DNA from 2 places in the Amycolatopsis sp. NPDC114484 genome. Region 1 is predicted to be linked to the other one. Evidence: riboswitches for the same ligand, from Rfam matches in the RefSeq annotation. Region 1 holds a riboswitch; the other holds the start of a gene.
What was found. Region 1 has a riboswitch for S-adenosylmethionine ahead of thrC (threonine synthase). Riboswitches for the same ligand answer to the same signal wherever they lie in the genome.
Positions count from the first base shown of each region.

Region 2: another riboswitch for S-adenosylmethionine. It lies ahead of ACZ7SW_RS36440 (aminotransferase class V-fold PLP-dependent enzyme); the one in region 1 lies ahead of thrC (threonine synthase).

Region 1 covers NZ_JBVKDQ010000018.1:91,933-106,227, reverse strand. Annotated here, with positions in the region: gene ACZ7SW_RS34480 (NAD(P)H-dependent flavin oxidoreductase) at 388-1,437, opposite strand; gene ACZ7SW_RS34475 (pyridoxamine 5'-phosphate oxidase family protein) at 1,498-1,944, shown strand; gene ACZ7SW_RS34470 (Uma2 family endonuclease) at 1,985-2,551, opposite strand; gene lepA (translation elongation factor 4) at 2,673-4,523, opposite strand; gene ACZ7SW_RS34460 (class I SAM-dependent methyltransferase) at 4,640-5,251, shown strand; gene ACZ7SW_RS34455 (VOC family protein) at 5,248-5,622, opposite strand; gene ACZ7SW_RS34450 (DMT family transporter) at 5,645-6,508, opposite strand; gene rpsT (30S ribosomal protein S20) at 6,902-7,162, shown strand; gene holA (DNA polymerase III subunit delta) at 7,361-8,332, opposite strand; SAM riboswitch class I at 8,464-8,597, shown strand; gene thrC (threonine synthase) at 8,610-9,875, shown strand; gene ACZ7SW_RS34430 (ComEC/Rec2 family competence protein) at 9,900-12,281, opposite strand; gene ACZ7SW_RS34425 (ComEA family DNA-binding protein) at 12,278-12,835, opposite strand; gene ACZ7SW_RS34420 (GNAT family N-acetyltransferase) at 13,571-14,295, shown strand, end outside.
Region 2 covers NZ_JBVKDQ010000021.1:53,506-67,800, reverse strand. Annotated here, with positions in the region: gene ACZ7SW_RS36450 (hypothetical protein) at 43-588, shown strand; gene ACZ7SW_RS36445 (hypothetical protein) at 585-1,514, opposite strand; gene ACZ7SW_RS36440 (aminotransferase class V-fold PLP-dependent enzyme) at 1,776-3,095, opposite strand; SAM riboswitch class IV at 3,136-3,250, opposite strand; gene ACZ7SW_RS36435 (potassium/proton antiporter) at 3,346-4,824, opposite strand; gene ACZ7SW_RS36430 (ArsR/SmtB family transcription factor) at 4,925-5,620, opposite strand; gene ACZ7SW_RS36425 (penicillin-binding transpeptidase domain-containing protein) at 5,669-7,270, opposite strand; gene ACZ7SW_RS36420 (hypothetical protein) at 7,452-8,093, opposite strand; gene ACZ7SW_RS36415 (hypothetical protein) at 8,090-8,425, opposite strand; gene ACZ7SW_RS36410 (amino acid permease) at 8,609-10,000, opposite strand; partial or broken gene ACZ7SW_RS36405 (cupin domain-containing protein) at 10,050-10,235, opposite strand; gene ileS (isoleucine--tRNA ligase) at 10,392-13,553, opposite strand; gene ACZ7SW_RS36395 (HSP90 family protein) at 14,000-14,295, shown strand, end outside.

The sequences.
Region 1 (14,295 bases):
GCGTGCACCCGGCTGGGGCGACGCCGCGGCCGCTCCGCCGAAGTTTTCCTGCATAATCGGGCATCATCCCGGGACGCTCGCGCACATCGCGCTCGCCGAAAACCTCGTCGTGACAGCTCTCTTCGATACCGCGCGCAATCACCTCGCCACGGCTGTTCGAGCCGCGCCACCTATGAGCACATCTCGGCCCGGCGGAACCTCAGCACGGCGGGTCAAGCTGTTCCGGTGCCGCGGCTTCGGCGAGAAGCCCTCGCTGGCCGCAGTCAGAGCACCGCGACCGTCAAGCCATTGCACCGCCGGGGGTTCGGCAGGAATCTCCCGGCCCCCCGTGATCCGATCTCCGCGACCGGTTAAGCCGTCATGATCCAGGCTCTCGCTCCGGAAGTCTCAGCGCAACCGGTCGAGCCGGTCCGCCGCGGCCTTCGCCTCCGTACGCAGCCGGGCCACGATCGAGGCCGCTGAACCGTCACCGACGAGCGGGTACGTCTGCCCGGCCCACAGTGACATCGCCTCCGGGTCACCAGCTTTGGCGGCTGCCCCGCGGACCGGTTTGCTGAGGTGGTGCAACTGCGGATACGCGGCGGGCGCGTCCGCGGAGAGGTCGCTCAGGACGCGGTTCACCATGCCCCGCGCCGGGCGTCCGCTGAACGCGCGGGTGAACGCTGTCGCCCGCCCAGCCTCGGCGAGCGCCCGCCGCTGGGTGTCGCCGGTGCCGGCTTCCGTCGCGAGCAAGAAGGCCGTGCCCAGCTGCGCCGCCGACGCACCGGCCGCCAGCACTGCCGCGACGTCGGCTCCGTTGACCAGTCCCCCGGCCGCGATCAACGGCAGGCTCGTCCGCGCGCCGAGCAAACGCAGCAGCGCGAGCAGGCCGTACTCCTCGCCGCCAGCCGGGTTGCCCGGATCGTCAGTGAACAGACCACGGTGCCCGCCGGCCTCGAAGCCCTGCACGACCAGCGCGTCGGCCCCGCGCGCGGCAGCGAGGTCGGCTTCCTCCGGATTCGTGACGGTGACCGCGACTTTGCCGCCGGCCTCATGGATTCGCTGCACCTCGGCGGACGTCGGCGCGCCGAACGTGAACGACACCACCGGAACCCGGTGCCGCACGACGAGGTCGAGCTTCGCCGGGTACTCGTCGTCGTCCCAGACCGGGTCGCCGAGTTCGACGCCGTAGCGCACGGCTTCGGCGAGCAGCCGTTCGCGGTGCGCGGCGAGGTCGGCCACCGACCGGCCGCCGGGAACGAACAGGTTGACGCCGAACCGGCCGCCGGTGAGGTCGGCGGTGTGCGCGATCCGGGCGTCCAGCGTCTCCGGGCCGAGGTAGCCGGCGGCGAGGAAACCGAACCCGCCCGCGTTCGTGACGGCGCCGACCAGCTGCGGAGTCGTCGGACCGCCCGCCATCGGCGCCACGATCACCGGGAACTCGAGATCATCGAACATGTCCCCGAGCCTAGTGCCGGACCGGAAATGCGCCGGGCCGCCGCCGCGTTGCAGAAGAGCATGACGGCAACCCTGGAACAGCTCCGCGCGCTGTCGGCGGAGGAGAACGGCCTCGCGACCGTGGCCACGACCCGCACCGACGGCACCGTGCACGCGTCCGTGGTGAACGCGGGCATCCTGGACGACCCGGTGACCGGCAAGCCGAGCGTGGGCTTCGTCGCCGTCGGCGGTGCGCACAAGCTCGCGCTGCTGCGCCGCAACGGCCACGCGACCGTGACGTTCCGCCGCGGCTGGCGCTGGCTCTCGGTGACCGGCCCGGTCCGCCTGATCGGACCGGACGACCCCGACCCGTCCTTCCCGGCCGACGGCCTCCCGCCCCTGCTGCGCGAGGTGTTCCGCGCCGCCACCGGAACCCACGACGACTGGGCGGAGTACGACCGGGTGATGGCCGCCGAACGCCGCGCCGCGGTGTTCGTGGAGGTGGGCAGGATCATCGGGAACGGCTGATGAACCGCGTGCGCGGGGCGCGCGGAGTTCGACCGGCCCCTCAGCCCCTCCCTACGAGCATCTCGGGCACCACCCGGACCGGGAACGGCCGCCGCGCTTCGAAGACCTCGGCTCCCGCGGCCTTGGCGACCTGCTGGTAAAAGCCGTCCTCGTCCAGTTCGAACACAGTCAGTTCGGGGGCGGCCGGATCGATCACCCAGTAACTCAGCACCCGAAGCCGTTCATAGACCGCTTTCTTGGTGTTCAGGTCGTGGATCGACGTGCTCGGCGACAGAACCTCGACGGCGAGCACGGGGGGCACGGGCAGGTCCTTGGCGGTGAAGTCTTCGCTGCGGCCGACCAGAACATCAGGTCGCAGCTCCATCCGGTCGCCGACGTGCACGGCGAACGGTGCGCCGAGGACGTCGAACTGCGGCGGGCAAGCCGCCTCCAGCACGTGGTAGAGCCGGTATCCGATCTTCTGGTGGCGGTATCCGGGAGCCGGAGTCACGAGCAGCGCTCCGTCGATGAGTTCGTAACGGCGGCCATCATCCGGCATCCCCTCGAGGTCCCGCACCGTCAGGGGACCGGACCCGGATGGATTCTGGATTTCCGCCATGACCGTCATGGTGCTCTCCTTTCCCTGTTCGCGCCAGAGAGTCCCCGTCCGCAGTCGATAACACCAGCCCCCACCGACAAAAAACGGCGGCTCCGGGAAACCCGGAGCCGCCGTTCACCCGAAGGCGGACCTACTTCTTGTTCTTCCCGTTGTCCTCAGTGGACAGTGCCGCGACGAACGCTTCCTGCGGCACCTCCACCCGGCCGACGGTCTTCATCCGCTTCTTGCCTTCCTTCTGCTTCTCCAGCAGTTTCCGCTTTCGCGAGATGTCGCCGCCGTAGCATTTGGCCAGCACGTCCTTGCGGATGGCGCGGATCGTTTCCCGCGCGATGATCCGGGAACCGATCGCCGCCTGGATCGGCACCTCGAACTGCTGCCGCGGAATCAGTTCGCGCAACCGCGTCGCCATGCGGTTTCCATAGGTGTAGGCAGCGTCCTTGTGCACGATCGCGGAGAACGCGTCCACCGTCTCGCCCTGCAGCAGGATGTCGACCTTCACCAGGTCGGCCACCTGCTCGCCGGACTCCTCGTAGTCGAGCGAGGCGTATCCGCGCGTGCGCGACTTCAGCGTGTCGAAGAAGTCGAAGATGATCTCCGCCAGCGGGATCGTGTAGCGCAGTTCGACGCGGTCCTCGGAGAGGTAGTCCATGCCCAGCAGGACGCCGCGTTTCGCCTGGCACAGCTCCATGATCGTGCCCACGAACTCCGACGGCGCCAGGATGCTGACCTTCGACACCGGCTCGTGCACCTCGGAGATCTTGAGCCCGCCCGGCCAGTCCGAGGGGTTCGTGACGATCACCTCGCTGCGGTCCTCCAGCACCACGCGGTACACCACGTTCGGCGCGGTCGAGATCAGGTCCAGCCCGAATTCGCGCTCCAGCCGGTCCCGGGTGATCTCCAGGTGCAGCAGGCCGAGGAACCCGCAGCGGAAGCCGAAGCCCAGCGCCACCGACGTCTCCGGCTCATACGTCAGCGCGGCGTCGTTGAGCTGCAGCTTCTCCAGCGCCTCGCGCAGTTCCGGGTAGTCCGAGCCGTCCACCGGGTACAGCCCGGAGAACACCATCGGCTTCGGTTCGCGGTAGCCGGCCAGCGGTTCCGTCGCGCCGCGGCGCTCGGAGGTCACGGTGTCGCCGACCTTCGACTGCCGCACGTCCTTCACGCCGGTGATCAGGTAGCCGACCTCGCCGACGCCGAGTCCCTTGCTGGCCTTCGGCTCCGGCGAGATGATCCCGACCTCGAGCAGTTCGTGCGTCGCGCCGGTCGACATCATCTTGATCTTCTCGCGCGGCGTGATCTTGCCGTCCACCACGCGGATGTAGGTGACGACGCCGCGATAGGTGTCGTAGACCGAGTCGAAGATCATCGCGCGGGCGGGCGCGTCCGCGTCGCCGACCGGCGGCGGGACCTGGCGCACGCACTCGTCCAGCAGCTCGGTCACGCCCATGCCGGTCTTCGCCGACACGCGCAGCACGTCCGAGGGCTCGCAGCCGATGATGTGCGCGATCTCCGCCGCGTACTTGTCCGGGTCCGCCGAGGGCAGGTCGATCTTGTTCAGCACCGGGATGATGTGCAGGTCTTTCTCGAGCGCGAGATACAGGTTCGCGAGCGTCTGCGCCTCGATCCCCTGCGCGGCGTCGACCAGCAGGATCGCTCCCTCGCACGCCTCCAGCGCCCGCGAGACCTCGTAGGTGAAGTCGACGTGGCCGGGCGTGTCGATCAGGTGCAGGACGTGGTCCTGGCCGTCGACCTGCCACGGCAGCCGGACGTTCTGGGCCTTGATCGTGATGCCGCGTTCCCGCTCGATGTCCATGCGGTCGAGGTACTGCGCGCGCATGGCCCGCTCCTCGACGACGCCGGTGAGCTGCAGCATCCGGTCCGCCAGCGTCGACTTGCCGTGGTCGATGTGGGCGATGATGCAGAAGTTGCGGATCAACTCCGGCGGCGTGAAGGTGGTGTCGGCGAACGTCTTGGGCGCTGTCACTCGGGCTGTCCTCGGGATGGTGGGGGATGTCCGTACCCCATCGTCCCATGGACCTCCGGGTGCGGGTGGGGGTCATCCCCGATGCGGGCCCGCGCGTCTCGTGATGACCTCGAAGCATGACCACTTCACCCTCCCCCTCGCCGCCCGGCCCCGGCGTCCTCGACGCCGCGCTCGACCGGGCCTTCGGCCACCCCAGCGGGCTGCTGGGCAAGCTCGGCGGCAAGCTGATGGCGGTCAGCAACGCCGCGACGGAGCACCGCGTCGTCGACCTCGCCCGCCTCGAACCCGACGAGACCGTTCTCGTCATCGGCCCTGGTCCGGGCATCGGGCTCGACGCGGCGAGCAAGCTCGCCGGCGAGGTGATCGGCGTCGAACCCTCCCCCGAGATGCGCGACCTCTGCACGGACCGCTGCGGCGACCGCGCCGAGGTGCGCGCGGGCAGCGCGGCCCGCACCGGCTGCGCGGACGAAACCGCGGACGTCGTGCTGACCGTGAACAACGTCCAGCTCTGGGACGACCGCGCGGCGGGCTTCGCCGAGTTGTTCCGGGTGCTGCGGCCAGGCGGGCGGCTGCTGCTCTCGGCGCACGAGAAGTGGCTTCCGGTGACCCGGCACGAACTCGCCGGCGAAGCCGCCGCCGCGGGATTCACCGACCTGCAGACCTGGACCTGGGACCCGCCCGGGTTCGCCGCCCTCGCCGCCCAGCTCCGGGCTGTGAAACCGAGCTAGCGCTTGTCCCGGCGCAACGGGTGGTCCTCCGGGACCTCGACGAGAACGATCCGCAGCCCGTCCGGGTCGGCGATCCACGCCTCGTCGGTGCCCCACGGTTCGCGGCGAGCCTCGCGCACCGGTTCGACCCCGCGTCCGGCCAGTTCGGCCAGCGTCGCCGGAAGATCGCGGACCTGCAGGAACAGATTGACGTCCGGACCCGGCCCGTCCTCGCCGGCGCCGACCACCTCGATCGACCCGCCGCCGGCGAAAAACCGCGTGCCGCCAGGGAACTCGCGCTCGATCGCGAGGCCGAGGGCGTCGCGGTAGAACGCGGTCGACACCTCGTGGTCGCGGGGGTGGATCAGCACCCGGCTGCTCAGTACGTCCATGGTTCCTGCCTACCTGAGCCGCTCAGGCGACCGCAATCGCGGCGATCCCCGCCAGCACCACCAGCGATCCGGCGAGCCGCCGCACCGCGTTGCGCTCGCGGAGCACGAGCCAGGCGGCGACCCCGCCGAAGACGATCGACAGTTCGCGCGCCGGAGCGACGAGGCTGACCGGCGCGATCCGCAAGGCGTACAGGACCAGCAGGTAGCTGGCGGGCGAGGCCAGCCCGACGATCAGCACCTCGCGCCGATGATCGCGCCACAGCCGCTTGATCTCGGAGCGGCCGCGGGCGGCGGCCGGCGCGAGCAGGACGCTCTGGCCGATCGCCCCACCGCCGAAGTAGACGAGCGGGGGCACGCCGAGCGACGTGACCGAATGCGCGTCCCAAATCGTGTAAGCCGCGATGACCGTTCCGGTGGCGACGCCGTAGAACACCCCGGCGCGACGAGCCTTCGCGTCGCCGGCGCTGCCGCCGAGACTGATCACCAGGACGCCCGCGACGACGAGGAAGGCACCGACCAGCCCGAGCACGCCCGGCCGTTCCCCCAGGACCGTGACGGCCACGAGCACCGACACCAGCGGCCCGGTGCCGCGGGCCAGCGGGTAGACGACCGACAGGTCGCCGACCTCGTAGCCGCGCTGCAGCACGATCCCGTACACCACGTGCAGGACCGCGGTGACCAGCGCCGCGAGCAGCCAAGTCCATTGTGGACGTTCCGGTTCGACGGCGAGCGCGACCGCGATCACCGGGAGCATCGCCACCGCGGAAACCGTGTAGTACAGCCAGACGAACCGCGGACCGCCGCCGGAAACCCGTTTGGCGGCGAGGTTCCACACGGCGTGCACGACCGCGGCGACGAGGACCATGGCGAGGGCAGTGGTGTTCATCCGGGACCCTTTCAGGTTTTCAGCGCACGCTGAAGACCGGGTCCTCCAGGCTTTTGTCCCGTCAGATGAACGGCAGGGCTCGGTGTCCCGCCGAAGGTGCCGCTCGGACCAGGCCCGCCCGCCCTCGTTGTCTTCGCGACCCGCTTTGCGGGACCACGGGCAGGCGACGGAACCCTAGGCACTACCGAATCCCACCGTAACCGAGCCGCCGCCGCGATGCCGAGCGGTTCGCGGCTCCGGGGCCCGCGCCGGGGCCGGGAGCAGGGCTGTTAAGATTTTCGACTGTTGCCGTGCGGCATTCCGTCAGGGAGGAAACCCGGCCGCCCCTCGGGGCAGGCCTGGAGCCACACAGACGCGGCAGCGACCTTCACCGAGTGAAAGAGGAACGCCTCCATGGCCAACATCAAGTCGCAGGTCAAGCGCATCGACACGAACGAGAAGGCGCGGCAGCGCAACCTGGCGATCCGGTCCTCGGTGAAGACCGCGATCCGCAAGTTCCGCGAGGCCGCCGAAGCCGGTGACAAGGACAAGGCCCTCGAACTGCAGCGCGACGCCGCTCGCAAGCTCGACAAGGCCGTCACCAAGGGCGTCATCCACGCCAACCAGGCCGCGAACAAGAAGTCGGCTCTCGCGAAGCGCGCGAACCAGCTCTGAGCGCAGTCTTTCCGGAAGGCCCGGCGGCTTCGGCCGCCGGGCCTTTTCCGTGTCCTGGGGCCGGGCTCATGGCAACGGCCGCACTCGGCGATCGTCATCGCGTCCAGCGAAACGCCCCAGGCTTCCCCGCCGCGATCGCGTCCAGCGAAACGCCCCAGGCTTCCCCGTCGCGACGACGCAGCAGATCCCGCCTCGGCGTCAGCGGTCTCCCTTGGCCGCGACCACCTCGAGGACCGCGCGCTGCAGGGCGTAGTTCGAATCGGCCGCCGCGCCCTTGACCTCGGCGTTCAGCCGCGCCACGACGCGCATCGCGGTCGCCAGGCCGTCCTGGCCCCAGCCGCGGGACTGGCCCTGCGCCTTGCGGATCTTCCACGGCGGCATGCCCAGTTCGCCCGCCATCTGGTTCGGATTGCCGCGCCCGGCGGCGGACACGCGGGCGATCGTGCGGACCGCGTCGGCCAGCGCGTCAGCCACCAGGACGTGCGGAACGCCCAGCTGCATCGCCCACTGCAGCGACTCCATCGCGGCCGCCCGGTCGCCCGCGACAGCCTTCTCCGCGACCGCGAAGCCGGTCACGTCGGCACGTCCGGTGTGATAGCGGCGGACTGCCTGCTCGTCGATGACTCCCCCGGTGTCGGCGACCAGCTGGGTCGCCGCCGAGGACAGCTCGCGCAGGTCCGAGCCGACCGAGTCGAGCAGCGCCAGCAAGCCCGCGCCGTCGATCTTGCCGCCCGCGCGGCGCACCTCGTTGCGGACGAACGCCTCGCGCTCGGCCGGCTTGGTGAGCTTCGGGCATTCGGTGATCTCCGCGCCCGCTTTTTTCAACGCGCCGGGCAGCGCCTTCGCGGCCTTGCTCCGCCCGCCGCCGCTGTGCACGACCACGAGGACGATGCCGTCGGCCGGGGCCTTCACGTACGCCAGGACCGCGTCGGACAGCTCCTGCGAGATGTCCTGCGCCGACTCCAGCACGATCACGCGCCCCTCGGCGAACAATGAGGGGCTGACCAGCTCAGCCAGCACGGGCGGTGTGAGATCGGACACCCGCGTCCGCGTGAGGTCCGCCGTCGGGTCCGCGGCCCTGGCCGCGTCGAGGGAGGCTCGCACAGCCCGTTCGATGAGCAGTTCTTCCTCGCCCGTGACGAGGTGCAGCGGCGCGGGTGCGGTGGTCACCCCGCCATCTTCTCACCCGGCCGCCGGGCCGTCCGCTCCGGTGATGTGGGCCGCCTCCGTGGCACGAGCTGATCGGGATGTCGTACGGTGTAGCCGAGGACGCGCCCACCGGCGCTCCGACAATCGAATACCGCTCATCCAGAGGGGCAGAGGGAACGGCCCGACGAAGCCCCGGCAACCGGCGTACAGCCTGTCATCCCGCGATCGCGGGATAGCTGACGACCACGGTGCCAATTCCGGCCCGCTTCGGCGGGGCAGATGAGGAAGGAACCTCGCGATGACTGCAGCCCTCAGCGCCACCTCCGCCAACAAGACGATCGACCTCGGTCCGGCCGTCGAACTGGTGTCGAAGGAAGAGGGGCACCGGCAGCCGCTCGCTCCGGAATTCGTCTCCGCGGAAGACTTCTCGCCGCTCGAGGTCGCCTACGACTTCGGCCGCGTCCGCCGCGAGGACATCGAGGCGGGCCCGCGCAACATCTGGCGTTACAAGAAACTCCTTCCCGTCCCCTCGACCGTCGAGGAGACCCCGAACACCGAACCCGGCTGCACCCGGCTCGTGCGCGCCGACCGGCTCGCGAAGGAGCTCGGCCTCAAGAGCCTGTGGGTCAAGGACGACACCGGCAACCCGACGCACTCGTTCAAGGACCGCGTGGTCGCCGTCGCGCTCGCCGCGGCCCGCGAGTTCGGCTTCGAGGTCCTCGCGTGTCCCTCGACCGGCAACCTGGCCAACGCGACCGCCGCCGCGGCGGCCCGCGCCGGCTGGCGGTCGGTCGTGCTGATCCCGAAGAACCTCGAACGCGCGAAGATCCTCACCACCGCGGTCTACGACGGCGACCTGATCGCCGTCGACGGCAACTACGACGACGTGAACCGGCTCGCCACCGAACTGGCCGGCGAGCACCCGAAGTGGGCGTTCGTGAACGTCAACGTCCGCCCGTACTACTCCGAGGGCTCGAAGACGCTCGCCTACGAGGTCGCCGAGCAGCTCGGCTGGCGCCTCCCCGAGCAGATCGTCGTGCCGATCGCCTCCGGTTCCCAGCTCACCAAGGTGGACAAGGGTTTCCGCGAGCTGGGCCAGCTCGGCCTCGTGGACGCCAGCCCGTACAAGGTGTTCGGCGCGCAGGCCACCGGCTGCTCGCCGGTCTCCGCCGCGTACCGCAACGGCCACGACGTGATCCAGCCGGTGAAGCCGGACACCATCGCCCGCTCGCTCGCGATCGGCAACCCGGCCGACGGCCCGTACGTGCTCGACGTGGTCAACCGCACCGGCGGCGCGATCGAGGACGTCACCGACGAAGAGGTCGTCGAAGGCATCCGGCTGCTCGCGCGCACCGAAGGCATCTTCACCGAGACCGCGGGCGGCGTCACCGTCGCGACCGCGAAGAAGCTCATCGAAACCGGCAAGCTCGACCCGGACGCCGAAACCGTCCTCCTCATCACCGGCGACGGCCTGAAGACCCTCGACGCGGTCGAGAACCACATCGGCCCGAAGGCCACCGTGCCGCCGTCCGCCGCGGCCGTCGCCAAGGCGCTCGGCTACTGACGCACCAGCCCGGGGTCCGCCGCACTACCGCGGCGGACCCCGCGGCTCGCCCCGGCGCGCGACCGCCGGACCGTTCCCGGAGGCGGGCAGAACGGCGGTGTCACCGTCGATATCGGTCCGGGTGACCAGCACTCCCATCGCGCCGAGAACGTCCACTGTGGACTTGCTCGGATGTCCGTACCCGTTGCCCGCGCCGACGCTGATCAGCGCCGTGCGCGGCCGCACCGCCGCGAGGAACTGCGGCAGCGAATACCTCGAGCCGTGGTGCGGCACCTTCAGCACATCGGCCCGCAGGTCGACACCCTCCGCGAGCAGATCCGCTTGCGCGGCCAGTTCCACGTCTCCGGTCAGCAAGACCCGGCCGGCCGAGGTGTCGGCGCGCAGGACCACCGAGCTGTTGTTGATCATCGTGCCGTCCTGCAAGGCAGGCGACCGAGTGGTGGCGTAGCGCGGACCCAGTACGTCCAGCGACAATCCCGGCCATTCCAGCCGTTGTCCCTCGCTCAATTGCATGAGCGGTACGCCACGACGCCGTGCTTCACCGGAAACCGACTGCCACGCCCACGCCGGAGCACGCCCCGGTCCCACCGCGATCGCTCCGACCGCACGTCCGTCGAAGACCGAGGCGAGACCGCCGATGTGGTCCGCGTGCAAGTGGCTCAGCACGAGCAACGGCACCCGTTCGACGCCCAGCCTCCGCAGGCATTCGTCGACCGGTCCCGGCTCCGGCCCGGTATCGACGACCACGGCGCGACCGGGCTCGGCAGTCGCCAGAACTACCGCGTCTCCTTGTCCGACATCGCATTCCACCATCGCCCAGCCGTCCGGCGGCCAGCCGGGAGCCAATACTTTGGCTGGCACCACCGTCAACAGCACGACGACCAGGCCGATCGCCACCAGCAGCCGGAACCGGCGAAACCGCGCCGCCACTACGACCACGACCAGCAGGGCGGCCGCGCACAATCCGCCCCACCAGCCACCAGGCCAGGACAGCGCCGCGCCGGGCGCTCTCGCACCCTGCCGGGCGACCGTGATCAGCCACCGGGCCTCCGGGTCCGCCAGATGGATCAACACCTGCCCGGCACCTGGCCACCACGGCCCGACGACTGTCGCGAGCACGCCTAGAACGGTGACCGGCGCGACCACTGGTGCCGCAAGGACATTGGTGACCACTGAGACCAGGCTGACCGTCCCCGCCATCCCGGCGATGACCGGTGCGGTGACCACGAACGCGGCCAGCGGGACGGCGAGGCCTTCGGCGTAGCCGGGCGGGACTCCCCGGCGTACCAACGAATCCGCCCACCGCGGTGCGAGCAGCACCAGCCCTGCCGTCGCGAGAACCGAGAGCGCGAAGCCGAAATTCGCCGCCATCGTCGGATCCCACGCCACCAACGCGCATACCGCGAAGGCCAAGGCGGGCAACGCTGAACCACGCCGCCCGAGGGCCAGCGCGAGCAACCCGATGCCGCCCATGACGCCAGCCCGCACCACACTCGGTTCGGGACCCACCAGGACGAGGAATCCCGCCAAGCAGGTTCCGGCCGCTGCTGCGGAGAACCTCGGCCCGGCGCGGACCAAGCGGCACAGCAGCAGGACGGCTCCGCCGATGATCACGAGATTTCCGCCGCTCACAGCCATTAAGTGGGTGAGCCCCGAGGCCTTGAACTCCCCTTCGACCCGCTGCGGCAACGCGCTCGTGTCGCCCAGCACCAGTCCGGGCAACAGGCCCGCCGGTTCCTCCGGCAGGATCGCGCACAGCGAATGCAGGCTGTTCCGCAGCGCCGCGGCGGCTCGCTGCCACCACGGTGCAGGTCCGACGTCGGCTGGTGCGGCACGGACGGAGAGCACTGCGGCGGTCAGTTCGCCACCGCGTGCGGGCAGGAGCCGGCCGGACGTCGTCACCTCCTGGCCTGGCAACAGCCCGCTCCATCCCGCGACCGGTGCCAGCAACAGGACCCGGCCGGTCGATTCGACCGGCTGACCGTCCACTGTGGCCGTGGTGACGCGTGCGGGAACCGCCACTGACCGGGTGCCCGCCTGCTGATCGGCATAGCCGGCTTGGTGGATCGACCGGGGGCGCTCGCTGATCTCGACCCGCAGCGTCGCGGTAACGCCATGGACGGCAGCGGCCGCCAGCGGGTCGGACGCTGCGTCGTGAATGCGAAGGGCCGTTGGCACTGCGGCAATGAGACCCACGAGTAGCAACGCTCCCCCGACGCCTACGTATCGGGAACGGCCGCGCGCTAGCAGCACCGCGGCGCCGATGACCGCTACGGCTCCGACTGCGGTCGCGGCCCACCAGCCGAGCTGGAGTCCGGCGAGGGTGGCCGCCCAGCCGGCGACGGCTGCGGGCACGAGGCGGAAATCGTGGTCACGCCGCGACTTTTCCTCGGTTTCCGGCTTCATCCGACGGTCACCTGCTCGCGAAGCTTCTGGAACTTGCTTTCGCCGATGCCGTCGACGTCCCGAAGTTGTTCGACGCTCGAGAATCCGCCGTGCTGCGTGCGCCAGTCGGCGATGCGCCGGGCGGTGACCTCGCCGACGCCGGGGAGGCTGTCGAGTTGTTCGGCGGTCGCGGAATTCAAGTCGATCTTGCTGGCCGCGGCGGCTGACCCGGCCGGTGCCGCTTGGGCGGCCGGGACGCCGACCGCGACTTGCTCCCCGTCGGTGAGTTTGCGGGCGAGGTTCAGCGCGGTCAGGTCGACGCCCGGGTCGGCGCCACCGGCGGCGCGGAGGGCGTCGGCGACGCGGGAACCCGATGGCACGGTGACGAGTCCTGGCGTGCGCACGTGGCCGACGACGCTGATCACCAGGTTCTCGTTGGTCTTCGACGCGTGCGGTGCCTGCGCGCGGGCGGTCGGGAGCGGCGGGGCGATCTCGGCCGCGGGTGAGCGGCCGAAGAGCGCCAGGCCACCGGCTACGACGGCGGCGGCTGCCAGCAAGGCCAGCGCGAAGGCCATTCCTCGGCGGCCCAGGAAGCCCGGCAGGCCGGTCGCTCCGGGGAGCCAGCGGCGTGCCCATCGGTGTTCGGCGTGTTCCGGCAGCCAGCTGCGGACCAGTTTTCCGCCGGACAGCTGGCTTTCCGGCGGCGGGTTGTCGGCAAATGCAGACAGTCCCGCTTCGGGACTCCTTGGCCGAGAAACTCGCGCGGAGCTGGACGGCGAACCGTCCGCCGCAGCCGCGGGCTGTCTGTCCAGAAGCGGTGAACTGTCAGCAACTGCAGACAGCTGGGCTTTCAGACCCGTTGTTCGCGAGTGCGGCATCAAGTCGGGTGCGCCGTTGTCCGCACCTGCCGACAACCGTCCGCGCGCTGATCGGCCCGCGCGGCCGAGGGGCAGCCAGCGGCGCGGGCGGCTACCGGGTCCAGTGGTGTGCGGTATCGCGGCCAGCTGGTCGGCCAGCCAGGTGAGCCTGACGTTGACGGGAGTGCCCGGATCCCGGGCGGAATTCTCGAACACACGATCGACGCTAGGCGTCGGCCGGTCCGGCGGCGAGAGGGTTCTGCGCGAGCTGTGGACAACCCGCCCCTTGGGGACAACTCAGCTGGCACCGCCGGAGACGCGGCGGAATTTGTCGGGGTGTGCGGTCATACTGGCCGGTTTGGCTGCGGCACCGACGATCGAAAAGCGTTCGCCCCCGCCGGTGCTATCCGCTAGACCTGGCAGTCAACCGTCGAACGGGAGCATGCCGCAGCTGTGGACCACACCGACCTGACCCTGCGTCCGATCACCGGGCCGGAAGAACTCGATCTCTTCCGCAGGCTCGCCTACCCCCTTGACCACGAACTCGCCGACGACCTCGCCGCCGGCCGCCGCAGGCCGGGCTGGATGTGGGTCGCGCTTCGCGGTGGCGAACTCGTCGCCAGGGCCGCGTGGTGGGGTCGCGCCGAGGAGCCGGTCCCGTTTCTGCTGGACGTCTTCGATCTTGAGGACGTGGCCGTCGGAACGAAACTCTTGCGAACCGCAATGGCGGAGATCCTGCCCCTCGGCACCAAGCCCCCGACTTACCACCGGATGATCCCCGCGGATTGGCGCGAAAAAGCCGCGACCCGAAGCGTTGTCGAAGACAGGATGATCGCGCTCGAGCAGACCGGCGCGCGACTGCTCGCCGAGCGGCTGCGCTTCGAGTGGCGACCAGGGACTCCGGTCGCTCCGCCGCGGAACCGGCTGGTCTTCCGTCCGATCCGCGACGAAGACGAGATCCTCGACCTGATGACCCGCGTCCTGGACGGGACACTCGACGCCCACAGCCGCGACGACCTGACCCGGATGTCCGCTCGTGAAGCGGCGATCCGGCATTACGAGGACGAACTGGCGCATTACCGCAGCCCGAAGGACTGGTGGCGGGTCGCCACCCTGCCCGACGGGACGCCGGCCGGGTTCGTCACGCCGGCGCGCAACAACTACAACCCCATCATCGG
Region 2 (14,295 bases), on a different contig from region 1:
ATTCATTCGCCCCGCGCGCCCCCTCCCGCCATCCTCGTACCCATGCCCGCCGAGATCCCCACCCCCGCGGTAGCCGCCGCCTGGATCGCCCTGGACCTGTCCCCCACCGACGACCTCCCCCTGTTCGCGGCCCACTGGCTAACCAACGGCGAAGACGGCGAACACCTGCGTCGCCTGGCGGGCCTCTCCCGGACCGAACCGCGAGAAATCCACGACGTGCAGCAGTCCGCCCTGGCCGACTGCCACACTCCCATCCCCACCAAGTCCGACGCCGCCCCCGTCGCCTTCGCCCACCTGGCCCGAATGCTCCTCAACGGCCACCTCACCGAACGCGGCCTGCTGAACGCCCTGCACGCGATCATCGTCCGCACCGATTACGCGGAAAGCGCCACCGCCTCGCCACTCGCCCAGGTCTGGCTGCTGGACGAAGAGTGGGACGGCGGCTGGGGACGCACAGAAAAACAAATCAAAGAGGCAATCCGCTCGGCCTGCGAAGCTCAACTAGCCCCACCCAGCCCGACAGAAAGCGCGGGATGGCGCGTTCCCGCACGCGGCAGCGGCGCTGACGCCACTACCCAGGCACCCTAATCTTCCGAATCGCCGTCCTCATCGTCGAGTTTGAAGTGTTCTGTCAATCGGTCGATGGTGAATTTGTTGCTGAGACGGCAGGCGCTGTGCTGATTGGCGAACATGCCGCTCTGCCAAAAACCTTCTGTTCGGTCGCGAGTAGCCACCCACTCGACTGGCACGACGTACTCCGCCGTGTCGTCGGTCTCGCCCGTACGTCGGTACGTTCCGTCGAGTTGACAGTCGGCGAGTCTGCGCGGACCGTCGTCGAGAACGACTTCAGCTTCACTGAACGTGACCGCAGGACCGGCGACAACCCCTACTCCGACGTATCCGGTCTTAGGAATATTTACGAAAATCCGAGCACCAGGCCGGTCCCCGAGAGCGATTAGGGAACGCGAGTACCACACCCCGCCTCCGGCAGAGACGAAACCGTAACGGCGGGCATCGTCCCAGTTCCGGCTGCCTTTTTCCTCCCCGAAGGACACATACCAATCGTTGCCGTTCCACTCCGCCCGGCTCGCTGCCCGACGAGACGACGCTGGCCGTGCCGGGGTCGCGCTGTCGTCAACCAGCCAGGTGCGAGCAAGGTACTCATGTCCGCCGTCGCGGTAGTACCGGAAGAAGACGACGTTGATCGGCACCCCGTAGCCGGTATTGAGGTACGTGACAATGCGCTCGGTCGCGGCGTCCGCCTCGGCTGCGACTACGGACAAGCGGTGGGCGGTGTTCAGCTCCTCCGGCGGGTTGGTGCCGAACCTCTCCGCGAACGCTTCCTCGAATGCCTTTTCGGTCTTGTAGCTGGCATACAACCGCAGTACATCGTCGTGTGTCAGCTCGGCGACCCACGAGCCGTAGTCGAGCACTTGAGCGACAACTTCGCGCGGCGTGCGGTCACGCTTCAACTCCAGAACGTGCAACGCGCCGTCTCCGTCGACTGCGAGCAAGTCGACAATTTTGCCGAAGCTAGTCGGCACCTGGCGGCCGATCAGCAACAATCGGGGACCCAGGAGTCTGGATCAACTTCGATCAATTGCTCGAGCTGAGACTCCAGCGGGGCCCCACTGGATCGCAGCCGCACCGGCTGCCCGTCTTCGATCCGCCACAGTCCGATCTCGGTAGGCATGCATCCCCTCGCCTGATTCCGTGCTGACCCTCCAAGGCCATCTTGCCGGAAACATCAGACAGTTCGGAGCATGATCACACCATCAAGCGCAAAACCCCGGCAACTCCCGCGTGTCCCCCACCGGCCCCCACCGCCCGTCCACCTTCGTGTACTCCCACCGAGCCCCCCGGGCCACGATCTGCCGCAACGCCAGCACCAACCGGTCCACGTGTTCCTCGGTACTCCCCAACCCAAGGCTCACCCGAACCGCCTGCTGGCCCTCGCCCCCGGCCTCGCGGATCAGCCGCCGAGCAGCCACATGGGCGCAGAACGCCCCGTCCCGCACCCCGATCCCGTACTCAGCCGACAGCACCGCCGCCAACCACCCGGGCTCAAACCCGTCGACCACAAAACTCACCGTGCCGACGCGATCCACCGGCGCGTCGAAAAACCGCAGATCAGCACACCCGGGCAACCCAGCGAGCCCCTTACGCAACCGCTCCAGCAACGCAGCCTCATGCGCCCCCACGGCATCCCACTGCGCCGCCAGCTGCTCGCAAGCCACCCCGAGCGCATACACCCCAACGGTATTAGGCGACCCGGCCTCGTGCCGCTCCTCGCCGCTGTTCCACACCACGGCTTCCTCAGTCACCAGCTTCGTAGCGCCGCCACCGGCGAGATACGGCTCAGCAGCCCGCAACCAGTCGCTGCGCCCGATCAACGCCCCAGCCCCGAACGGCGCGTACAACTTGTGCCCGGACAACGCCACGTAGTCGACGTCCAACTCTCGCAACGAAATCCGCCGATGCGGCGCGAGCTGGGCAGCGTCCAACGCCACCCGAGCCCCATGTTTCCGCGCCACCGCGGCAATCTCCGCCACCGGCAACAACTCACCGGTCACGTTCGACGCCCCGGCGACAACCACCAACCGAGGCCCCTGCGGGCATTCCGCCAGTGCTTCGTCCACAACGGACACTGCGGCGAGCCGAGTCCGCGGCAACTGCACCCGACGAACGTTCGGCCCCCGCCAAGGCAGCAGCGCGGCATGGTGCTCGCTGTCGAAAACCACGACAGAAGTCTTACGCGGCAACGCCTTCGCCAGCAGGTTGAACGCATCGGTCGTGTTGCGAGTGAAGATCACCGAGTCGCCGCTGCGAGCGTCCACGAACCGGCGCAGCACACCCCGCGTCCGCTCGTACAACCGCGTGGAAACCTGCGAGGCGAACCCAGCACCACGATGCACACTGGCGTACCACGGAAGAAACTCGTCCACCGCCGAACGCACCGCGTCCAGGCACGGCGCGCTGGCCGCGTGATCGAGGTTGGCGTAACCGATGTCGCCGCCGGTCACCAGCGGCACGCGCAGCGCCGCACCAGCAACAGTGGGAACAGTTTCCGTGGACCGGTCGAGTGCGAGAGTCATGACGGTGCCTCCTCGGCGTTCCGGGGGACCCCCGGCGAGGGGCCCGCGCTTGCCCGTCGCGCTGCGCGACCGGCCTGGTCCTCACCCGGGGCACCCCACCGCGGTAGGAGGGTTGCCGGCCAGCAAGCCGGGGCTTCGCGCTGGCACTCATGACCTGAAACCGACGATAGCGGACAACCGGAGAAAGAAACCAGACCCGTCCCGGGATCTGAGACGGCGGTCACACGAGTGTCCACAAAGGACAGAAGGGTCAGGCCCCGGATTCCCCGTGCCAGCGGGCGAGGCGACCAGCCCGGTCGACCGCCCGGATGCGCCGTTCGGTCGCGTCCCGGTCGGCGGCCGTCGTGACCACCAGAAGCTGGTCTTCGACCTGCAACCGGCTGGTTTTCTGCGGGGTGAAAGCAGTACCCCCGCGGACCACGAGACTGACCGTCGCCCCGGCGGGCAACCGCAGCTCCGACAGGTACACGCCGTGCAGCTTCGACCCCTTCTGGATGCGCACCTGCAGCAGTTCGGCGCCGAGTTCGTCGAGCGGCGCGGCGTCGACTTCGATCTCGTGCGCCTGCGTCGCCTTCGCCAGCCCGAGGATCCGCGCTAGCGGGCTGAGCGTCGCGCCCTGCAGCACGGTGAGCACGATGACGAGCACGAACACCGCGTCCACGAGCCGTTGCGCGCCGGGCACGCCCTCGGACAGCGGGATCATCGCGAGCACGATCGGCACCGCGCCCCGGAGCCCCGCCCAGGACAGGAACGCCTGATCCCGCCAGGGCAATCGGAACGGCAGCAGCGACAAAACCACCGACAGCGGCCGGGCGAGCAAGAGCACCACCGCACCCGCGACGAGGCCGGGGATGAGCGTTTCGAGCAGCCGGGTCGGTGACGCGAACAGGCCGAGCAGCACGAACAGCCCGATCTGCGCGAGCCAGCCGAGCCCCTCGGCGAACGACAGGGTGTCCGACCGGTGCGGCAGCTTGGAATTCCCCAGCACCAGGCCGGCGACGTAAGTGGCCAGCAGGCCGGACGCGTGCGCCAGCTGCCCCGAGGAGTACGCGAGCACGCACACCGCGACCGTGGCGAGCGGGTACAGACCGGTCGCCGGGAGCGCGGCCCGGCGCAGCGCCTGCGCGCCCAGCCAGCCGAAGGCGAGGCCGAGCACGAGACCGGTGAGCAGTTCGTAGACCACCAGCAGCGGCAGCGACCAGTCGACCGCCTCGCCGGACGCGAGCACGACGACCGCGATGTAGGCGGGCGCGTCGTTGATGCCGGACTCCAGCTCCAGCGCGCCGACGAGCCGTTTGCCGACCCCGGCCGTGCGCAGCACGGAGAACACCGCCGCGGCGTCGGTGGACGCGAGGACCGCGCCCCACAGCAGGGCGAGCCGCCAGTCGAGGCCGAGCAGCCAGTGCAGGGCCGCGCCGGTGACCGCGATGCTGATCACCACGGCCACTGTGGACAGCAGGATTCCGGGCCCCAGCGAGGGTTTCACCGCGGACCAGCGGGTGGTGAGCCCGCCCTCGGTGAGGATCAGGACGAGCGCGGCGAGCCCGAGGGACTGGGTGAGCGCCGGATTGTCGAAGCGGATGCCGAACCCGGCCTCGCCGAGCACGACGCCGATCCCGAGATACAGCAGCAGCGACGGGAATCCGAGCCGGATGGACACCCGCACCGCGACGACCGAGACGACCAGGACCAGCGCGCCGACGCCCAGCACCATGGGAAGCTCGTCCACTCCTCCGCCTCCCTCCCGGTCGCCCGCAGGCGTCCAGAATAGTGAGGCAGTGTCCGGTTCCCGAGCGCGCACCACCGGTGCGGGGGACCACCCAGGTGTGTTACGACGCCTCGGCGGCACTCGCCGTCGCGAGATCGACACCCAGCGCGGCGAACGGACCCCTCGCACCAGGCAGCACCCGGACCGCGCGCTGCTGGTCCCGCGTCAGCCATCCCGCCTCGACCGCCCGCTCCAGCACCGCCGCCGGGACCGCGCCGGCGAGGTGCTCCCGCCGCTCTGTCCAATCCAGACAGTCGCGCAGCAACGGCCGCCGCGGCCGGTCCGGGACCGCCACGCCGAGATCGGCCAGCACCTCGCGTCCGGTGTCGGTGAGCGCGAGCCCGTCCGACACGTCGATCAGCCCCCGCTCGACCATCCCGTCCCGCAAAGCGACCCCGAGCGTCCCGGCGAGATGGTCGTAACAACTGCGCGCGAACGACAATCGCTGTACCCGCAACGAAGTCCGCAGCCCGGACGGCCGTTTCAGTTCGGCGTGCTGCGCCAGATGCTCGATCAGCTCCGCGACCCGCGGATTCGCGAGCCGCACGTACGCGTGCCGCCCCTGCTTCACCCGGGCCACGAACCCAGCGCCGGCCAATCGCGTCACGTGCTCGCTGGCTGTCGAGACCGCGATCCGCGCCGCGGCGGCCAGTTCGCCGACAGTCCAGGCGCGGCCGTCCAGCAGCGCGAGACACATGGTCGCCCGGCTCGGATCGGCGAGCACGGCGGCGACCTCGGCCAAGGCGACGGTTTCCATGCCTCCACGGTAGAGCGGGGATACTTCGGCCGCGGCCGAACCGAAGCGCTACAGCGCGTCGAGGAACTTGGCGCCCAGCGAGACGGCTGGTTTGGAGTCGTTGGCCCCCTCCAGGAACACCGCGAACGCCAGGTCGCCGCGGTAGCCGACGAACCAGCCGTGCGCCTCCGCGCCGTCGCCGAACTGCGCGGTGCCGGTCTTGCCGAACACCGAGCCGGAGTGCGCCAGACCGGTCGCCGTGCCGCCGGTGACGACCTCGCGCATCATCCCGCGCAGCGCCGACAGCACCGGCGACGGCGGCGGGTTGTAGCCGGTGTTGACCTTGGTGCCGTCCGCCCACAGCCGCGGCACGACCGCGCGCCCGGACGCCGCGGTCGCCGCCATCACCGCCGCTCCCATCGGGCTGACCTGTACCTTTCCCTGCCCGATCCCGTCCTCGACCTGCTCGTCCGCACTCGCCGCCGGGTCGACGCGGCCCAGCTCGGTGGACGCGCCGCCGATCCCGAAGTCGGCGTTGAGGCCGAACTGCGTGGCCGCCTTCGCGAGCCCGTCGGCGGGCAGCTGCGACGCGAGCCGGGCGAACGTGGTGTTGCAGGACTTCGCGAACGCCTTGTGCACGGTGGTCGTGCCGAGGTCGAAACCCTCGTTGGAGAGCGTGCGGGTGCCGATCCGGTCGGTCAGCGGGCACGGAACCGAGGAATCCGGCGTGACCAGCCCGGCTTCCAGCGCCGCGGTCGCGGTGACGATCTTGAACGTCGAACCCGGCGCGTACTGGCCGCTGAACGCCGACGCCGCGTTGGTGACGTTGCTGTTCTGCGCCACGGCGAGCACATCGCCGGAAGACGGCTGGATCGCGACGAGGACCGCCTTGCCGCGATATCCGTCGACCGCTGCCTGAGCTGCGTTCTGGGTCGCGACGCTGAGCCCGGTGGTCGCCGGTTTGTGGTCGCCCTCGGGGTTTCCGAACAGCGTCTCCAGGTTCTTGCCCGACGCGTCCACGCGCTCGACCGCGAAGGCTTGGGACGCCTGCCCGTGCCCGGTGAGCGCCGAGCGGAGCAGCGGGAACGCCTTGTCGTCAGCCAGTTTCAGCCCGCCGCCGCCGGAGACGACGAGCGGTTTGCCGTCGCGGTCGACCACGGCCGGAATGTCCGAGGACGCGATCGCCAGCCGCTGCCCGGCTTCCAGCTTGGGGTGCAGCACCGTCGGCGCCCAGTGGACCCGCCATTTGCCCTGCGCCTGGACGAGACCGAGGGAGCCGGAGTACGTCCAGGTGCGGCCGGAACCGAGGTTCCAGGTGACGGTGTAGGCCGCGGTGGCTTTGTCGCCCTGCGGCGCGCCGACGTCGCCGAGCTTGGCGGCCAGCTGCGTGGGCCGAAGCGTCGCCCACGCGTCCTGAAGCGCGGAGGAGGCATCCGTCGGAGCGTCGGTCGCCTTGCTGGCGGTGTCGGCGTCCTTCGTGGCGAAGGCAAGCAGGTACCCGCGGGCCGCCGAGGACGGGTCGTTGGGCTCCGCTGCGGTTGACGCCGGCTCCGAACCTGGCGAGGCGGCCGTCGATTCCCCTCCGCGGAGCAGCACGACCGCGGCCACCACGATCGCGACCACGGCCAGCGCGCCTCCGATCAGCACGCCCTTCTTCCCGGCAGGACTCACCGTCGCATCCCCTCACCCCACGCGGTCCGCCCGCGTCCCTGGCCCAGCTTGCCCATCGCGGAACGGAACCGGGTGTTACCTCGGGGAACGGGACAGATTCGTGATCAATGCCGCGTTGTATAGGTCGTTATACAGTCAGCTCGGGCGAGTTCAGCGCCACGCCCTCGCAGCAGGGCCGAGGTCAGCCAGCATCTTTACGGCTGAGCCCGGGAGAATCCGCGCCAGACGGAGCCGAATCCTGACGCAACTGTTCGAACTCCAGCCGAGCCGCCCTCGTGTACAAATGCTCCTCGCCAAAAGTCTCCGCCAGGTATCCGATTACGCGCTCGAACTCGGGGATCACGACAGCCTCGCTCCCCGATTGCCGTAAATCGGACAAAATCAGGTGGACCCTCTCCCGTATTCTCATGCAGAGGACAGCCTGCCCGTCCGGCGAGGACGGGGTGAATTTCTCGATATCGCCCGAATTTCGTCCTTGGCGTTCGACTTCGTCACGTTGCGCCCGCTCGATAGCCCGGCCCTCTACGAAGAAGAGGTCGAGAAGCTGCTGTACCACCGCGCTCTTCTGACGAGCGTCTTTGTCGATCCGCACTGGCGCGCTATCCGGCTCAGGACTGCGGGCGCCAGGTATGTCCTCCACGGTTTCGGAACGGCACGTCCCTGTTCCGCGCGCACCGCCTGGAAGCTCGAGAATGTCTCCCGCGGCCATTCCCGCGACAGCCACCACGACAGCGGGAGAGGTCCGGCCGAGATTCTTGTCCGTGACGAGGCGCAGTTCGGCCGCAGCTATCTCCTCTTCGGTAACGTGGTGGAGTCGGCTCATGAGTACTCGCCTCCTTCCACCTCGTGGATCAGTCTATCGAGCGCGTGGTGGTGGAACACGTCGAGCAACTGATTGTCGTCGTGCGTGGCCAGGTCGGATCTCCCCAGTTTGGCCAGCAGTTTGAGACCGGCCACCCGCTTCCGGGCCGAGTCGTCCAGCGCGAGTTCCGCCGCCCAGGCGAAGCGCCGCCACCACTCCTCGCGGCGCGCTGCTTCTTCACGCTGCTTCGTGGCCCGGTCGTTCGCGCGCACGCCCATTCGCGCACCGACGAAAGCCCCCGCGACGGTGAGCAGCCCAAGGGCAATCGTCACCGCCAGCTGCGACCCTGACATCGCCCTCCCTCGACCTGGGGCCTGCCTGGGTGCCGAGCCTACCGAGGTCGCGGGCACCTGCTTCATGACTCAGAGTTCGTTCCGGCCAGAGGAACGGGGCGTCTGCGTGGCGCGGAGGGGCACCCTGGAGAAAGCCTTGGCGAACTGAATTCCCAGGCGCGCTACGCACCCGGACATAGGGCGTTATACACCCTGGTCGACCTTCCCCCGGGCGCGTTGCCACCAGAGCCCGGCCACGACCAGCACCGCGACCAGGATGCCCGAGCTGATCAGCTGGATCCGGGCGTCGGGGTCGCCGGTCATCACCACCAGGATCGCCACCATCGCGGCGAGGGTGGCCCAGGTCAGGTACGGGAAGCCCCACATCCGCACAGTGAGGCTGTCCGGTGCGGTGCGTTCCAGTTCCCGGCGCACTCGCAACTGGGTGCAGGCCACGAGGATCCACACGATCAGCAGCACGGACCCGACCGCGTTCAGCAGGTACTGGAAGACGGTGTCCGGCCAGAGCGCGTTGAGCGCCACGGCGACAAAGCCGAACAACACCGAAGCCGCGACGGCGAAGACCGGCACGCCGTTTCGGTCCACTTTGGTCAGTGCGCGGGGCGCGTGGCCGCGCTGCGCCAGCGAATACACCATCCGCGCCGCGCCGTACATGTTGGTGTTCAGCGTGGACAGCAAGGCGAACAGCACGACCACGTTCATGATCTGCCCGGTCGCCGGAATCCCGATCCGTTCGAGCACCGCGGCGAACGGGCTCTGTCCCGGCTGCACGCTCGTCCACGGCAGGAGCGACACGATGACCAGCATGGAACCGATGTAGAACACCGAAATCCGCACGACCGCGTTGCGGACCGCCCTGCCGACGGCGTGCGCGGGGTCGTCGGACTCCGCGGCCGCGATGGTCACCACTTCCAGGCCGCCGAAGGTGAAGACGACCGCGAGCAGTCCGGTGCCGACGCCCTGCCATCCGTGGGGCAGCAGGCCGCCGTGGCCGAGGAGGTTGTCCGTGCCGACGAAGGAAGTGCCCGGCAGAACGCCGAGAAACGCGAGCACCCCGAGGACCAGGAAGGCCACGACCGCCACGACCTTGATCAGCGCCAGCCAGAACTCGAGCTCGCCGAACCGGGACACCGCGGTGAAGTTGACCGCGGTCAGCACCGCCATGAAGATCAGGACCAGCGCCCACTGCGGAATGCCGGGAAGCCAGCCGTTGACGATGATGGCGGCGGCGGTGGCCTCGACGGCGAGCACGACGACGAGCGCGGCCCAGTACAGCCAGCCGATGGCGAAACCGGCCCACGACCCGAACGCGCGCTCGGCGTGCACGGAGAACGACCCGCTGGCCGGGATCGCGGCGGCCATTTCGGCCATCATGCGCATGACCAGCATCGCCAGCGTGCCCGCGAACACGAAGGACAGCACGATGCCGGGCCCGGCGAGCTTGATACCGACGCCGGAGCTGACGAACAGTCCCGAACCGATCACGCCGCCCATCGCGAGCATGGCGAGGTGCCGCTGGCGCAAGCCGGCGGCCAGCCCCTCGGCGGCCGGTTCGGCGGCGGCTTCTGAAGTCATGGGAAATCCCTAGCAGACGCTTCCCGGGACGTCGCAGCTCGGTCGTCCGTCAGGCGGAAGGCCTGCTGAGCCGGTAGCGGGCTTTGAGATGGAAGCGTTCGCCCTGCGGACCGAGGATGCTGAGGAATTCCGCCGCGTGCTCGTCGGCGTTCCCGAACCAATGCGGCAGATGCGTGTCGAATTCGGCGGATTCCCCGGCGTTCAGCACGAAATCCTGGTCGCCGAGGAGCATCCGCGGCGGCGCAGCTCGCGCAGCCTGGGCCCGACCGCGGCCAGCACGGCGTCGAACTCTTCGCTCATGCGCCCATGGTGCGGGCGGCTTCGCGGTTTCAGCCAAGAATTTTGCGGAAACCGCGGTCTTGCTCCGGACCCGGAGCAAGACCGCGACCTCTCACGCCTTAGCGACCGCCACGCGGACCTTCACGCCTTCGCCGACCGTGCCGTCGAAGCCCTCGGCCACCTCGGCGTAGGACACCGACGTCGCGAGCGTTTCGGACGCCACGAACTCCTCGTGCTCGCGCACCGCGGCCGTCACCTCGCCGGTGGCGTCCACGGTCAGCGAGATCCGGTCGCCGACGTCGAGACCGGCCTCGCGGCGCGCCTGCTGGACCACGCGGACCAGGTCGCGCGCCAGGCCCTCGGCCGCCAGCTCCTCGGTGACCTCGGTGTCCAGCACGACCAGACCGGCCCCGCCGGGCAGTTCGGCCGCCGCGCCGCCGCCGGCCGCCACCAGGCGCCGGTCGTACTCGCCCTCGACCAGTTCGACCCCCGCCGCCACGACCGCGCCGGCCGCGTTCGTCGTCCAGTCGCCCGCCTTGACCGCCTTGATCACCTGCTGCACGGTCTTGCCGAGCCGCGGCCCGGCCGCCCGCGCGTTCACCGCGACCTCGAACGTGCCGTGCGCCGCGACGTCGGCGGTCAGCTCCACCGACTTCACGTTCACCTCGTCCCGCAGGATCTCGGTGAACCCGCGCAGCGGTTCGACGTCCTCGGCCGCCACGACGAGCTTCGCCAGCGGCAGCCGCACCCGCAGCTTGTTCGCCTTGCGCAGCGCCAGCGCCGACGACGCCACCTGCCGCACCTTGTCCATCGCGGTCACCAGCGCCGCGTCGGCGGGCAGGTCGAGCGCGTTCGGCCAGTCGGTCAGGTGCACCGAACGGCCGCCGGTCAGCCCGCGCCACACCGTTTCGGTGGTGAGCGGCAGCAGCGGGGCGATGACCCGGCAGGTCACCTCCAGCACCGTGTGCAGCGTGTCGATCGCGTCCTGCTCGCCCGCCCAGAAGCGGTCGCGCGACCGGCGGACGTACCAGTTCGTGAGCACCTCGAGGAAGTCCCGCACGGTCTGGCACGCGCCCGCGATGTCGTAGCCGTCCATCGCGGACTCGACATCGGTGACCAGTTCGTGCGTTTTCGCGAGCACGTACCGGTCGAGCAGGTGCGTCGAATCCGTGCGCCACTGCCCTTGCTTGCCTTCGGCATTCGCATACAGGGCAAGGAAGTAGTACGAGTTCCACAGCGGGAGCACGGCCTGGCGGACCGCGTCGCGGATCCCCCGGTCGGTGACGACGAGGTTGCCGCCGCGCAGGATCGGGCTCGCCATCAGGTACCACCGCATGGCGTCGGACCCGTCGCGGTCGAAGACCTCGTTGACGTCCGGGTAGTTCCGCAGCGACTTCGACATCTTCTGGCCGTCGGAGCCGAGCACGATGCCGTGCGACACGCAGGTGCGGAACGCCGGCCGGTCGAACAGCGCGGTCGCGAGCACGTGCAGCAGGTAGAACCAGCCGCGGGTCTGCCCGATGTACTCGACGATGAAGTCGCTCGGGTAGTGGTGCTCGAACCAGTCGGCGTTCTCGAACGGGTAGTGCACCTGGGCGTAGGGCATCGAACCCGAGTCGAACCACACGTCGAGCACGTCCGGCACGCGGCGCATGACGGACTTCCCGGTCGGGTCGTCCGGGTTCGGCCGGGTCAGCTCGTCGATGTAGGGCCGGTGCAGGTTGTCCAGCCGCACGCCGAAGTCGGCCTCCAGCTCGTCCAGCGAGCCGTAGACGTCGATGCGCGGATAGGCCGGGTCGTCCGAGCGCCACACCGGGATCGGCGTGCCGAAGTAGCGGTTGCGGGAGATCGACCAGTCGATGGCGTTCTCCAGCCACTTGCCGAACTGGCCGTCCTTGACGTTCTCCGGGTACCAGGTGATCTGCTGGTTCAGCTCGACCATCCGGTCCTTGAACTGCGTCACCGCGACGAACCACGACGAGACCGCGCGGTAGATCAGCGGGTTCCGGCAGCGCCAGCAGTGCGGGTACGAGTGGTCGTAGGTCTCGTGGCGCAGCAGCACCGCGCCCTGGCGGGCCGCGCCGCCGGTGCCGTTCTTGAGGTCCCGCACGATGTTCGGGTTCGCGTCGAACACCAGCTGCCCGGCGTAGTCCGGAACGGTCTCGTCGAACTTGCCGTGGTCGTCCACCGGCGTCACCGGGGCGATCCCGGCCGCGTCGGTGACCACCTTGTCCTCGGCGCCGTAGGCGGGCGCGATGTGCACGACGCCGGTGCCGTCGTCGGTGGTGACGTAGTCCGCCGACAGCACGCGGTGCGCGTTCTCCGTGCCGACGAAGTACGGGAACGGCGGCGCGTAACGGGATCCGAGCAGCTGCTCGCCGGTGTAGTGCGCGACGACGGTCGGCTCCTCGCCGAGTTCGCGCGCGTACGCGGCGACGCGGGCCTCCGCGAGCAGGAAGCGGTTGCCGTCGCTTTCCACCACGACGTACCGCACCTCGGGGTGCACCGCGGTGGCGAGGTTGGACGGCAGCGTCCACGGCGTGGTCGTCCAGATCAGCAGGTACGTGCCGTCGAGCTCGTTGTCGTTGCCCTCCAGGCGGAACCCGACCGTGACGGCCGGGTCCTGGCGGTTGCGGTAGACGTCGGCGTCCATGCCCAGCTCGTGATTGGACAGCGGCGTCGCGTCGCGCCAGCAGTAGGGCAGGACGCGGTAGCCCTCGTAGACGAGTCCCTTGTCCCACAACCGTTTGAACGCCCAGAGCACCGACTCCATGTAGGTGACGTCGAGCGTCTTGTAGTCGTTGTCGAAGTCGACCCAGCGGGCCTGGCGGGTGACGTACTCGCGCCATTCGTCGGTGTAGCGCAGCACGGACTCGCGCGAAGCCTCGTTGAACTTCGCGATGCCCATCTCTTCGATCTCGGTCGTCTCGGTGATCCCGAGCTGCCGCATCGCCTCGAGTTCGGCGGGCAGGCCGTGGGTGTCCCAGCCGAACCGCCGCTCGACGTGCTTGCCCTTCATCGTCTGGTAGCGCGGGACGATGTCCTTGACGTACCCGGTGAGCAGGTGCCCGTAGTGCGGGAGGCCGTTGGCGAAGGGCGGGCCGTCGTAGAAGACGTACTCGTTGTCGCCGTGGGTGCCCTCGGGGCGGGCGTCGACGGTCGCCTGGAAGGTCCGGTCGCTCTCCCAGTACGCGAGGACGCTCTCCTCCAGCGCGGGGAACGACGGCTGGGACGGGACCGTGGTCTCTCCGCCCGGCGAAGCCTGGGGGTACATCCGGGTGCTCCTTGCGTTCGTCGCTCGTACGGGCGACCGGCGGCCGCCCACACGGGGACGAGACGCTCGCGCGTCACGCGGTACCACCCCGCTTGCCCGGCACGCTGCTCCCGGGCCACTCGTCGCGCGGCTGTCACGGGCCGCACCCGTCCGGTTCTACTGCGGGCGCGGACGCCCGGTTCTTCCGGAGGCTCCCCGGTGATGGCCGGATCGACGCCTTGCTGATCCCAGGTTAACCCGTCGCCGCAAGCCGCTTTCCGCCTGCCCCGGCCGCGGCCGCCGGCCCGGGTTCCGGCACCGGTAACGATCCGTGCCGCGGCCGGGTGCAATCCCGGGAAATTCGGTGCCGGGCACCAGGTCCCGCCGATACGGTGGCGGCCGGGGCGTCCGTCGCGGACTCGCCGGGCTGACCGCCCGCCCCGCCACAGCACAGGAGCCGAGAACGGGTGAGCCGTAGTTTTCAGGTGGATCTTCGCGGGGTCGTCGACCTGCTGAGCCAGCACCTCTATTCCAGTCCGCGCGTGTACGTGCGGGAACTGCTCCAGAACGCCGTGGACGCGGTGACCGCGCGGAAGGCGGCCGACGCCTCGGCGCCCGCCGGGATCGCGATCGACGGCGACGGCGGGACGCTGCGGATCACCGACACCGGGATCGGCCTGTCCGAGGAGCAGGTGCACGAACTCCTGGCGACGATCGGCCGCAGCTCCAAACGGGACGAGCTCGGCTACGGCCGCCGGGATTT